3 regions of the Leclercia adecarboxylata genome follow, and region 3 is predicted to be linked to each of the others. Evidence: predicted binding sites of a transcription regulator. Region 3 holds the regulator's gene; each other region holds the start of a gene.

Region 1 (4,191 bases), 310 kb from region 3:
TCGTCGGACTCCAGATAGATGGCGTGCAGGTTCAGGCGTTTCGGGCCCGGGATCAGGCTCAGGGCCAGCTCCAGATCGGCACGCAGTTCGGCGGCGTTACGCGCCTTGCCCGGATAGTTACCGGTGGCCTGGATCCCGCCGGTCAGCGCGCCGCCCGGGTTCTCAAAACCGGCGACGTCGTCGCCCTGCCAGCAGTGCATAGAGACGGGCAGACGGTCGAGTTGACGCAGAGCCTCCTCGACATCCACGCCCACGGCGGCGAAACGCTGTTTAGCCAGTTCCCAGGCTTGTTCAAGTTGAGTGGTCATGCGCAAAGCTCCTTAGTCGGTCGTTGTTGCTGAAACTGCGCCTGGTAGCGGGCAATCTCATGATCGGGATTCGGGTTAAAGGTGGTCAGGCCGTAGTTGCCGGTCACCACCTGGCGGAACTGGTCGACGTTGGTCAATTCATCGAGAGTCATCAGCTGGATGCCGATATTGCCGAGGGTCGAGGCCTCAACCGGCCCGGCTAACACAGGAATGCCGCAGGCGTCGGCGCACAGCTGGTTGAGCAGCTGGTTCTGGCAGCCGCCGCCGACAATGTGCAGCTCGCTGAACGGCTTCCCGCGCAGGGTCGCCAGCTCGTGCAGCACCTCGGCATACAGCAGGGCGAGGCTGTCGAAGATGCAGCGCGCCAGTTCGGCGGCGCTCTCCGGCACCGGCTGGGCGGTGTCGCGGCAGGCGGCCTGGATCTCGGCGCTCATGTTGGCCGGGTTGATAAAGCGGTCGTCGTTAGGGTTGATCAGGAAACGGCACGCCGGCAGGGCTTCCGTCTCGCTAATCAGGGTCGCCAGGTCGCTGATGCGATGCTCCTTCAGCACCCGCTGCAGCAGCCACAGGCCCATAATATTTTTCAGCACCCGGTAGCGACCCTCTGCGCCGCCCTCATTGGTGATGTTGGCTGCCAGGGCCCTATCGCTGGTGTAGGGGGTTTTGCTCTCAAAGCCCATCAGCGACCAGGTGCCGGAGGAGAGATACGCCGCATCCTTTGAGGCCAGCGGCGCGGCAATCACCGCGCTGGCGGTATCGTGACTGGCCACGGCCACCACCGGGATGGCATGCTTCTGCGGGCAGATCCAGTGACCGATCACATTGCCGGGATGGGTCGGGGTGCCAAACCAGTCGCGCGGCGCGCCGGTCCAGCGGAGCAGGTTCTCGTCCCAGTTATCGGAATTGATGTTCACCAGCTGGGTAGTGGTGGCGTTGGTATATTCCCAGTTCATCTGGCCGGTGAGGCGGTAGCTAAAGTAGTCCGGGATCAGCAGGGCGTGGGCGACGTTCGCCACCAGTTCCGGCTGCTGTTCCACCAGGGCGCGCAGCTGATAGAGCGTGTTAAAGGGCAGGAACTGAATGCCGCTGCGGCCATAGATCTCCGCTTTGCCGAGCTGCTCCAGGGCGTGGGTCATCACTCCGTCGGTGCGGTCATCACGGTAGGAGACCGGCAGGCCCACGCGCTGGCCGTTGCTGTCCAGCAGCACGTAATCCACGCCCCAGGTGTCAATCCCGATGCTGTCGATGCGAATGCCCTCTTCACATACCTTATTCAGCCCGGCGCGGATCTCCGCTTCCAGAGTGTCGATATCCCAGCAGTCAAAACCATCCTGCTTCTGCAGGCAGTTAATGAAACGGTGGATTTCGCGAAGCACAAGCGTGCGCTCCTCGCGGTGGTAGCTTGCCAGCATCACCCGGCCGCTGGAGGCTCCTAAATCGACAGCCACACAATGGCGGAAAGTCATGGTCCGATCCTTATTGAAGTCATTGCCGGTGAGTGTAAAAAAGGGAAGGGAAAGCGACCTTCTTGCCAGTGACAGCGCATTTCAGGCGCTGGCAAGAATTCAAAGATGAACGTGAGAGAGTTCACAATTTCGGTTTTTAGCGGCAAAAACAGGCGGTGTGACGGTGTCCGCATTTCCGGATCTTTCCCGCCGTTTCTTGAAAAAGCGACAGGGTTTGCGCCATTTGCTGTCGAAAATTTAAGGTGAGCCGGGGAACCCTAAATTACTATTTTGAGAACTCTTATCATCTGGTGGTGACCCGTTATGACCGTACTGCACAGCGTGGATTTTTTCCCTTCAGGCCACTCGCCTGTGGCGATTGAGCCGCGGCTGCCCCAGGCTGCGTTTCCGGAACATCATCATGATTTTCATGAGATTGTGATCGTGGAGCACGGGACGGGCATCCATGTCTTTAACGGGCAGCCGTACACCATCAGCGGCGGGACGGTGTGCTTTGTGCGCGATCACGACCGGCACATGTACGAACATACCGACAACCTGTGCCTGACAAATGTGCTCTATCGCTCTCCGGAAGCGTTCCAGTTTTTGTCGGGATTGAACCAGCTGTTGCCTCAGGAGCAGGATGGCCACTACCCGTCACACTGGCGGGTAAACCAGTCCACGCTGCAACAGGTGCGCCAGCTGGTAAGCCAGATGGAGCAGTCGGAAGAGGGCCAGGAGACCCACGCTCTCGCCAGCCGCGAAATCCTGTTTATGCAGCTGCTGGTGCTGCTGCGCCGGGGCAGTCTGGTGGAAGGGGCCGCGAATAACGACGCCCGGCTCAATCAGCTGATGGCCTGGCTGGAAGATCACTATGCGGAAGATGTCTGCTGGGAGACGCTGGCGGATAACTTCTCGCTGTCGCTGCGCACCCTGCATCGTCAGCTGAAGCAGCACACCGGTCAGACGCCCCAGCGCTACCTGAACCGTCTGCGGCTGATCAAAGCCCGCCATTTGCTGCGCCATACCGATGACAGCGTCACGGATATCGCTTATCGCTGCGGTTTTGGCGACAGTAACCACTTTTCGACCCTGTTTCGCCGTGAGTTCAACTGGTCGCCGCGCGATATTCGCCAGGGCCGGGATGCCTCCCTTCAGTAACGCGAGGAAAATCACCGTTTTATTGCCGCAAAGCGGGTAATAATGTCAGGTTATTCCCCGGTAGAGGTTGTGACGTGGCAGGACAGTTGATTCTTCGCAGAGCCGATTTTTTTGCATCCGCTGCTCAGGCCGTCGCGGTGGCGGACCGCTATCCGCAAAATGTCTTTGCCGAACACACCCATGATTTCTGCGAGCTGGTGCTGGTGTGGCGCGGCAACGGCCTGCATATCCTCAACGATCGCCCTTATCGCATCACCCGCGGCGACCTGTTTTATATCCGCGCCGAGGACAAACACTCCTACGCCTCGGTGAACGATCTGGTGCTGCAGAACATCATCTACTGCCCCGACCGGCTGAAGCTCAACGTGGACTGGGGGGCCAACATCCCCGGCTTTCTGAATGCCCGCGGCGCGGCGCACTGGCGGCTCGGCAGCAACGGCATGGCTCAGGTGCGCCAGGTCATCGCCCAGCTGGAGCAGGAGAGCCTGAAGGACGACCCTCATGCGTTTGAACTGGCGGAACTGCTGTTTGCCCAGCTGACGATCATGCTCAGACGCTACCGCTACGCCCCGGACAACCCCGAAGCCAGCGAGCCGGAAGCGCTGCTGGATAAGCTCATCACCGCCCTTTCCGGCAGCCTGAACCGCAGCTTTGTATTGGAGAAGTTTTGCGAGCAGGAGCAGTGCAGCGAGCGCGCCCTGCGCCAGCAGTTTCGTACCCAGACCGGCATGACGGTCAACCACTATCTGCGCCAGCTGCGCATCTGCCATGCGCAGTATCTGCTGCAGCATACCGAGCTGATGGTCAGCGAAGTGGCCATGCAGTGCGGCTTTGAGGACAGCAACTACTTCTCGGTGGTGTTTAACCGCGAGGTGGGGATGACGCCGGTTCAGTGGCGGCATCGCAGCCATAACGCAGCGTAATAGAATATTCACCAACCCCCTGAGTTCTCCACACGCCCCGCCAGATCAGTGACATAACGAAAAGTTATAACCTTATTAAAACTACGGCATTGATAAACATTTTCAATATCATTTAATTAACTATAATGAACCAACTGCTTACGCGGCATTAACACGTTTGCCGCCCGACAATAATGGAGATGATTATGAGCTATACCCTGCCATCCCTGCCGTACGCTTACGACGCCCTTGAGCCGCATTTCGACAAGCAGACGATGGAGATCCATCACACCAAACACCACCAGACTTACGTTAACAACGCCAACGCGGCGCTGGAAAGCCTGCCAGAATTCGCCAACCTGTCTGCTGAAGAGC
Region 2 (4,191 bases), 1.5 Mb from region 3:
CGCAGAGCAACGTCACGCAGATGATGCGCGTTTTTGATTTTCTGAAACAATCTGGCGCGATGCCGGTTCTGAAGCCAGTGGATATGTCGGATGAATATTGCACCTGCCTGGAAGCCGTTTTCCAGCGCACCCTCGAAGAGTACGAGCAACGCTGCCAGACGCTTCATCAGTTAACCGATGAAGCGCGGAAAATGCAGGACATCTCCACGCTCAACTTCCTGAATGACATTGAAAAAGATCAGCTGCAGGATGGCGTATTACTGAAAACCATCCTCGAAGAAGTTCGCCAGGCGCGCCGCACCGGCATGGGCCTTGAGCAGACCGATCGTCACCTGCTTAACGTTGTAAACTACCAGCATCACTAATCCTGCGTATCCTGCTTAATACCCGGCTCTGCGCCGGGTATTTTCGTTAAAAAAACGTTGCCAACTCTTTGCTTTTTCTGAATTTTAACAAATCAGATCTGGCTCCCATCGAATAACCCTTCTTCGTGTAATGATTTGCAAAATTTTGCATTCTTACACGAGGGATACGCATGATTACCGTTGAGTTTCTGGTCATTATTTTGTGCCTGCTAATCGGCACCCGGTTTGGTGGCATGGGGCTGGGCCTGATAAGCGGCATTGGCCTTTTTATTCTCACTTTTGTCTTTGGTCTGCAGCCCGGTAAACCGCCGGTGGATGTGATGCTGACGATCCTTGCGGTTATCGGCTGTGCGGCCACGCTACAAACTGCCGGCGGGCTGAACGTGATGATGCAGTGCGCCGAACGTCTGCTGCGGCGGCATCCACAACACATCACCCTGCTCGCCCCGTTCACCACCTGGATGCTGACCTTCCTGTGCGGCACCGGCCATGTGGTCTATACCATGTTCCCGATTATTGCCGATATCGCGCTGAAAAAAGGTATCCGCCCGGAGCGGCCTATGGCGGTGGCATCTATTGCCTCACAGATGGCCATCACCGCCTCGCCGGTCTCGGTCGCCGTGGTGTCGCTGGTATCTATCCTGGCCGCGCAGCACGGGATTGGTCACGCGTTTGGCATTCTGGAAATCCTTGCCATCTCCGTTCCGGCCTCGCTGTTCGGCGTGGCGATTGCCGCCCTCTGGAGTTTGCGCCGCGGCAAAGATCTGGCCGACGACGAGGAGTTTCAGGCCCGGTTGCGGGACCCCGAGCAGCGTAAATTCATCTACGGCAGCACCGAGACGTTAATGAATGAGCGTTTCCCGAAGCAGGCGTACTGGTCAACCTGGATCTTCTTTGCCGGTATCGCCGTGGTGGTGCTGCTGGGTGCCCTGCCCGAGCTGCGTCCGGCCTTTGAGGTCAAAGGCAAAATGACGGCGCTGTCGATGAACCTGGTGATCCAGATGATGATGCTGATTGCCGGGGCCGTGATGCTGATGGTCTGCAAGGTCAATGCCGCGTCCATCTCAAACGGGGCGGTATTTAAGGCCGGGATGGTGGCGATCTTCTCGGTATTTGGCGTGGCGTGGATGAGCGACACCTTTTTCCAGGCGCATCTGGAGGAGCTGAAGATTGCCCTGGAAGGGGTGGTGAAAAGTCACCCGTGGACCTATGCGATAGTGCTGTTCCTGGTGTCGAAACTGGTCAACAGCCAGGCGGCTGCATTGACGGCGGTGGCACCAATGGGATTAATGCTGGGGATTGAGCCGAAAATGCTGATCGCTTTCTTCCCGGCGTCATACGGCTATTTTGTGCTGCCCACCTACCCCAGCGATCTTGCCTGCATTGGCTTTGACCGCTCGGGCACCACGCGCATCGGCAGGTTCATTATCAACCACAGCTTTATTTTGCCGGGGCTTATCGGGGTAAGCTGTGCCTGTGCGATGAGCTATCTGCTGGTACAGACCTTTATGTAACTGTCATGCCGGGCGACGCTCGTCGCCCGTTCTCATTATTTTCACAAAACCATTTCTAAATTCAAAACGTCGGTTTATTTTAGTGAGATTCGCCCTGCGGCGTGAACTTCAGCTCAATCAGCGCGATGGCTTTCTGTACGGCGCGTAGCGTGACGGGGTCGGCCGATGCAGGATTGCTGGCGAAATCGATGTTTTTCAGCTGGCTCGACATCTTTTCGCGCACCTCTGCGGGGGCGATGATTTCAATCACATCGAGGATTTGTTTGATGACCAGCTGGCATGCAACGACGTCAGAGATCAGCTCCTGATCGGCACTGAGGTTTTGAGACATAGGCTTCTCCTGTTTGAAAGGCCGCCATAGTAGCAAAACGTCAGCGCTGATGCGGCGTACAGGCACAAAAAAACCTGCCGAAGCAGGTTTTTTTATCAGAACATCGCGCCTGGCGGTACGTCCTTGAAGGTCTTGCAGTAGGATTCGAACATGCTTTTCAGGATTTTGCGCAATTTCATCATTATGCTCCGGCTAAATGTTATGCAGGTGTTATTGTTGATGCGCTTATAATGTGACCTGCGTCACAAAAATCAATCTTTTTGTGATATTCATCACGGCAGTTTATTTAAAGCAAAACAGCGTTCCGATTAAAAATAAAAAGAATTCATGGCGTTAGCAGAGAACTTGTTCCTGTAAATTTTTAAAAAAAAGTTTAAGTGGCAGAGGAAAAATGAGCGAAAAACTCTCCGGCAAAGCGGCAAGCGGGATCTCCCCCGCTGCGCTGTTAGTGGCCGGCGCATTCTTTATGGAGTTCCTGGATGGTACGGTGATCGCCACGGCGCTGCCCGACATGGCGAAGAGCTTTGGCGTGCAGGCGGTGGATCTCAATATCGGCATCAGCGCCTATCTCATCACCCTGGCGGTGCTGATTCCGGCCAGCGGCTGGATCGCCGACCGCTTTGGTGCCCGCAAGGTCTTCACCCTTGCCCTGGCCATCTTTACCCTCGCCTCGGTGCTCTGCGGTCTCGCCACCAGCGTCGATCAGTTCGTCGCCATGCGCGTGCTGCAGGGGATGGGCGGCGCGCTGATGGTGCCGGTTGGTCGCCTCGCCGTGCTGCGCACCACGCCAAAACATCTGTTGATTACCGCCATCGCCACCCTCACCTGGCCCGCGCTGGTGGCGCCCATCATCGGCCCGCCGCTGGGCGGCTTTATTACCAGCTACGCCAACTGGCGCTGGATCTTCTTTATTAACGTCCCCCTGGGGCTGATTGCTATTGTGCTTGCGCTGCGCATCATCCCGGATATCTATGAAGAGACGCGCCGCCCGTTCGATACGCCCGGCTTTATCGCCACCTCGGTTGCCATGGTGAGCCTGGTGTATGCCATGGAGATGATGGGGGCGGAGCAGGTGAATACGACGGTTACCCTCGCGCTGCTGGCGATCGGGATGGTGACCATGATCTATGCCCTGCGCCATTTCAGACGCGCCGAGTGGCCGATGATCCGCCTCGATGCCCTGCAGGTGCCCACGTTTCGCGTGACGATGTTTGGTGGCTCGCTGTTTCGTGCCTCCATCAGCGCCGTGCCGTTTTTGCTGCCGCTGCTCTTTCAGGTGGGATTCGGCATGGACGCGTTCCACTCCGGTTTACTGGTGCTGGCGGTGTTCGTCGGCAACCTGACCATTAAACCCGCCACCACGCCGCTGCTGCGCGGGCTGGGGTTCAAAAAGCTGCTGCTGATTAACGGCGCGCTGAACGTGCTGGCTCTGCTGGCCTGCGCCTTCCTGACGCCGCAAACCCCGGTGTGGGTCATCATGCTGATCCTCTACCTGGGGGGCGTGTTCCGTTCCATTCAGTTTACCGCCATCAGCACCCTCGCCTTCGCCGACGTGCCTTCGCCGCAGATGAGCTATGCAAACACGCTGTTCTCCACCGCGACGCAGCTGGCGGTCGGGCTGGGGATTACGCTCGGTGCTATCGGGATCCGCATCGGCGAGCTGTTTAGTGAATTGCTGGGGATGGAATCTCTACCGGGGATCAGCTTCCGGCTGGCGTTTGTCGCCATTGCGCTGGTCTGTCTGCTGGGGATGGTGGATACGCTGCGGCTGGTGAAAGATGCCGGCAGCGCGGTATCCCGAAAACAGGCATAAAAAAAGCCAGCGCAAGCTGGCTTTAACTGATGTTGGCAACTTAGCCGATAATGCCGCGAACAAAGGCTTCGATCTCTTTGTCCTGGCAGTTCTCAAAGAAGCACTGCTGGAAACGCTGACCGGTCACTGCCGTTTTAACCAGCTCCGGATCGATAGCGCGCAGGGTGT
Region 3 (4,191 bases):
CACAGCCATACCATCCCGCCGAAAGCGATTAAACAGCCAATCAGGGTGTCGGCCAGTCGGGCGATAATAAACTGCTCCCCGTTCAGCGTGATCAGCTGAAGGGTGTACACGGCGGTCACCGTGAAGCCCACCGTCGCCCAGCCGTAGTTCTTACGAATGAACAGATAACTTACCAGGGTGACCATCAGCATCCCCGTCAGGGTGTAGCCTTCCGGAACGTGGAAGTGCAGGGTAACGCCGGCAATAACCAGCCCCGCCAGGGTACCGGCCGCCCGGTGGAGAATGCGTACCCGCGTGGCGCTGTAGCCGTTTTGCGTCACCAGCAGGACGGTCATTAAGATCCAGTAAGGCTTAGGCAGATGCAGCGCCACGCCCATCAGGCTGGCGATACTCAGCATCACGCTGATGCGGGCCGCATTGCGCAGGGCGGCAGATTTAAGCGACAGATAGCTTCTCAGGGCGGGGATCAGCGGCAGGCGCTTCTGCTTGTCCGCCATCAGATCGCGCGGATAGAGCGGACGCTGGGTGCGGAGCACGCGGGCAATCCGGCTGAAGTGCCATGCGCAGAACTGACCCACCGGGTTATCCGGGTGCTGGCGGGCGATTTTTTCCAGCGCGCCAAGCTGCTTGTCCATGTTGAAGCGGGTGGGATAGCGATGATAGAGAATGTCATCCGCCAGCACGCGCAGACGGGCGGCGACGGTCAGGGCGTTCCAGCGGATCACCGCTTCGGCGTGGCTGCGCTCCACCAGCGTTTGCACCTCCTTCGGATGATGCAGGCTGACGGAGATGTGCTCCTGCAGATCCAGACCCACCTGGAAGGTACGCAGCAGCCGCTTGTATTCATGATTTTTGTTCGCGGCAAGCATGTGCAACTGCTGATAACACTGGCTAATCAGGTCGACCACCTTCTGCTGGCGGGCCAGCAGCGGCGGTAACGATTTTTCAGGGTCGGTATGCTGGGTCAGCAGGGTGTATTTGGCTTCGCAGTAATCGGCCAGTTGGCGGTAGAGCACGCTCAGGGATTCACGCAACGGCTGCTCGCGCCACATCCAGAACCAGAACCAGTTGAACAGCCCGTACCACAGGGTGCCCAGCGCGTAGATGAGCAGCGGCGCCCAGATCGGCATATTTCCCGCCAGGCTCAGGGTAAAGATGGCGGCAATCAGCGAGGCGGGCAGCAGGCGGGCATGCAGGGCGCTGATCTCTGCCGTGACCCCTAACGTCATCGCCAGCACCGTCAGAATGAGGGGCAACGGTATATCGCGCGCCAGCAACAGCTGCACGGCCAGGCTACAGCCGGCAAACAGCGAGCCGCCAATAATCAGGCGTTTAAAAAAGCGTTTATGGGGCGTGTCGAGGCCAGCAATGTTGCAGCAGGCGGGGACGAGGGAGAACAGCAGACCGTATTGCAGATAACCGAGAACTAAACCCACAGCCACAGGGAGACACAACACCAGGGTTTGCCGCAGTGCGTAGTTAACTTCCGGGTGATAGATGAGCCTGCGCCACATGGGTGAGAGAGACAAAAACGGCGTGTCATCGTGCGATGCCACGCCGTCTGAGTGGAATTAACGTGTTCCGTAAACCACGATGGTTTTACCGTGGGCGGAAATCAGGTTCTGATCTTCCAGCATTTTCAGAATACGGCCCACCGTCTCACGAGAACATCCGACGATCTGACCAATTTCCTGACGGGTGATTTTAATTTGCATACCGTCCGGGTGGGTCATGGCGTCTGGCTGTTTCGCCAGGTTCAGCAGAGTCTGAGCGATACGGCCCGTCACGTCCAGGAAGGCGAGGTTGCCCACTTTCTCGGAAGTGACCTGCAGACGGCGAGCCATCTGCGAAGAGAGGCGCATCAGGATATCCGGGTTAACCTGGATCAGCTGGCGGAATTTCTTATAAGAGATCTCAGCCACTTCACACGCGGTTTTCGCACGGACCCAGGCGCTACGCTCCTGACCTTCTTCAAACAGGCCCAGTTCACCGATAAAGTCTCCCTGATTCAGGTAAGAGAGGATCATCTCTTTGCCTTCTTCATCTTTGATCAGCACTGCTACTGAGCCTTTGACGATGTAATACAACGTTTCCGCTTTTTCACCCTGGTGAATCAGCGTGCTCTTCGATGGGTACTTATGAATATGGCAATGAGACAAGAACCATTCGAGAGTCGGGTCTGTTTGCGGTTTGCCAAGCACCATGCGCTGTTATCCTCTGTTATAAGCTGTCTCCAGAGTCTGGCTGTGTACCTGTACTCTGGGGGTTGCAATCGAATTCTTCCCCCTGCCTGGGGAGCGGCTGTCACAATAATTAGCAGCCTGTAATGTGTGATGTCCTCTGCATACATGTGTAACGTCAATGTATTACTGTAGCATCTCGACTGTTTTAGCATAGGTTTTGCCGCGTGTCTCCTGGTGTCTCGCTTCAGCTTGATGCAGGTCGACTTCCGTTGCCAGAATTGTTACTGGCGCGTAATCTGACAGGAAAAATGCAATCCTGGAGTTAATAAAAATGCAAGCACGTGTGAAATGGGTTGAAGGGTTAACCTTTCTCGGTGAGTCTGCCTCGGGCCACCAGATACTGATGGATGGCAACTCCGGTGACAAAGCGCCAAGTCCGATGGAAGTGGTTCTGATGGCGGCGGGTGGATGCAGCGCAATCGACGTGGTATCGATTCTGCAAAAAGGCCGTCACGACGTGACTGACTGCGAAGTAAAGCTGACCTCAGAACGCCGGGATGAAGCGCCGCGCCTGTTTACCCATATCAATCTTCACTTCGTGGTGACCGGCAAAGAGCTGAAAGACGCTGCGGTCTCCCGCGCGGTGGATCTCTCTGCGGAGAAGTACTGCTCCGTGGCGCTGATGCTGGAAAAAGCGGTCAAAATTACCCATTCGTATGAAGTGATCGAGGCATAAGCTTGTGGGGCATCGTGCGGTCTGATGCCCTCACCCCGACCCTCTCCCACAGGGAGAGGGAGAACAGATTAAGCGATCTTCTTGCCTTCCATCAGCCGCTGCACCAGCGGCGTCATGATTAACTCCATCGCCAGCCCCATCTTGCCGCCCGGCACCACCAGCGTATTCATGTGCGAAATAAACGAGCCCTGCAGCATCGCCAGCAGCCAGGGGTAATCGATCTCGTCCAGATTGCGGAAATGGATCACCACAAAGCTCTCGTCCAGCGAAGGGATGGCTTTTGCCGCAAACGGGTTCGAGGTGTCCACGGTCGGGACGCGCTGAAAGTTAATATGGGTGCGGGAAAACTGCGGCGTGAGGAAGTTAATGTAATCCTCCATGGAGCGAACCACGGAATCCATCACCGCTTCACGGGAGTGGCCGCGCTCGCTGGTATCCCGCGTCAGCTTCTGGATCCACTCCAGGTTAACGATAGGCACCACGCCCACCAGCAGATCGACATGGCGCGCCACGTCGTGTTGCGGCGTGACGACCCCGCCGTGCAGACCTTCATAAAACAGCACGTCGGTGGGTTCCGGCAGCGGCTGCCAGGGAGTAAAGGTACCCGGCACCTGGTTCCACGGCACCGCTTCGTCATAGGTATGCAGGTATTTGCGCGACTGGCCGGTCCCGCTGCGTCCGTATTCCGCGAAGGTCTGCTCCAGCATGCCAAAGTCGTTGGCATCGGGGCCAAAGTAGCTGATATGTTTGCCGAGATCGCGCGCTTTGCGGATTGCCATATCCATCTCAGGACGGGTGTAGCGGTGAAAGCTGTCGCCCTCTACCTCTGCAGCACGCAGATGCAGTTGCGAGAAGATCTTACGGAAGGCGAGGCTGGTGGTGGTGGTGCCTGCACCACTCGACCCTGTAACGGCAATAACCGGATGTCTGGCGGACATAGCAACTCCCTGAGTGGAAAGAGTGTGCGATCAGTCGCGAAACTGACCACGGGGCATGATATTCACCGTCTCGTGCAGTTCGGACCACACCAGAACGGCCTCACCGCTTTTAAGCTGCTGTTTAACATCGGCGACTTTCATTTCAAGCGTGCGTTCATGTTCACCATAATCTGTGCCCTCACGCAATACAAAGCTTTCAATCAGATTATCCAGCGTTTCGGGAGCCAGATCCTGCCAGGGAATGATCATGTTTACTTTTCCAGATATGTGGTCAGCCAGTCCGGGATACGTGTCTCCAGCCACATCTGCGGTCGACGCAGCGTGCCGCCGATAA

Evidence for each region. The regulator CRP, encoded in region 3, controls carbon source genes, mostly activating them, when cyclic AMP is high. The targets are predictions, from matches to a motif close to ATGTGANNNNNNTCACAT.
Region 1: the regulator CRP is predicted to act here: its motif matches at 1,930-1,947, upstream of rhaS (HTH-type transcriptional activator RhaS).
Region 2: the regulator CRP is predicted to act here: its motif matches at 2,441-2,458, upstream of azuC (stress response protein AzuC).

What each region holds. Positions count from the first base shown of each region.
Region 1 covers NZ_CP040889.1:1,960,433-1,964,623, reverse strand. The annotation lists gene rhaA (L-rhamnose isomerase) at 1-308, opposite strand, end outside; gene rhaB (rhamnulokinase) at 305-1,774, opposite strand; gene rhaS (HTH-type transcriptional activator RhaS) at 2,078-2,914, shown strand; gene rhaR (HTH-type transcriptional activator RhaR) at 2,989-3,837, shown strand; gene sodA (superoxide dismutase [Mn]) at 4,023-4,191, shown strand, end outside.
Region 2 covers NZ_CP040889.1:114,742-118,932, forward strand. The annotation lists gene FHN83_RS02390 (non-heme ferritin-like protein) at 1-365, shown strand, start outside; gene FHN83_RS02395 (anaerobic C4-dicarboxylate transporter) at 536-1,879, shown strand; gene FHN83_RS02400 (DUF2766 family protein) at 1,959-2,210, opposite strand; gene azuC (stress response protein AzuC) at 2,306-2,389, opposite strand; gene FHN83_RS02410 (MFS transporter) at 2,602-4,023, shown strand; gene FHN83_RS02415 (RpiB/LacA/LacB family sugar-phosphate isomerase) at 4,064-4,191, opposite strand, start outside.
Region 3 covers NZ_CP040889.1:1,648,369-1,652,559, reverse strand. The annotation lists gene FHN83_RS09725 (YccS/YhfK family putative transporter) at 1-1,514, opposite strand, end outside; gene crp (cAMP-activated global transcriptional regulator CRP) at 1,572-2,204, opposite strand; gene FHN83_RS09715 (OsmC family protein) at 2,515-2,919, shown strand; gene FHN83_RS09710 (phosphoribulokinase) at 2,988-3,857, opposite strand; gene FHN83_RS09705 (YheU family protein) at 3,888-4,106, opposite strand; gene FHN83_RS09700 (hydrolase) at 4,109-4,191, opposite strand, start outside.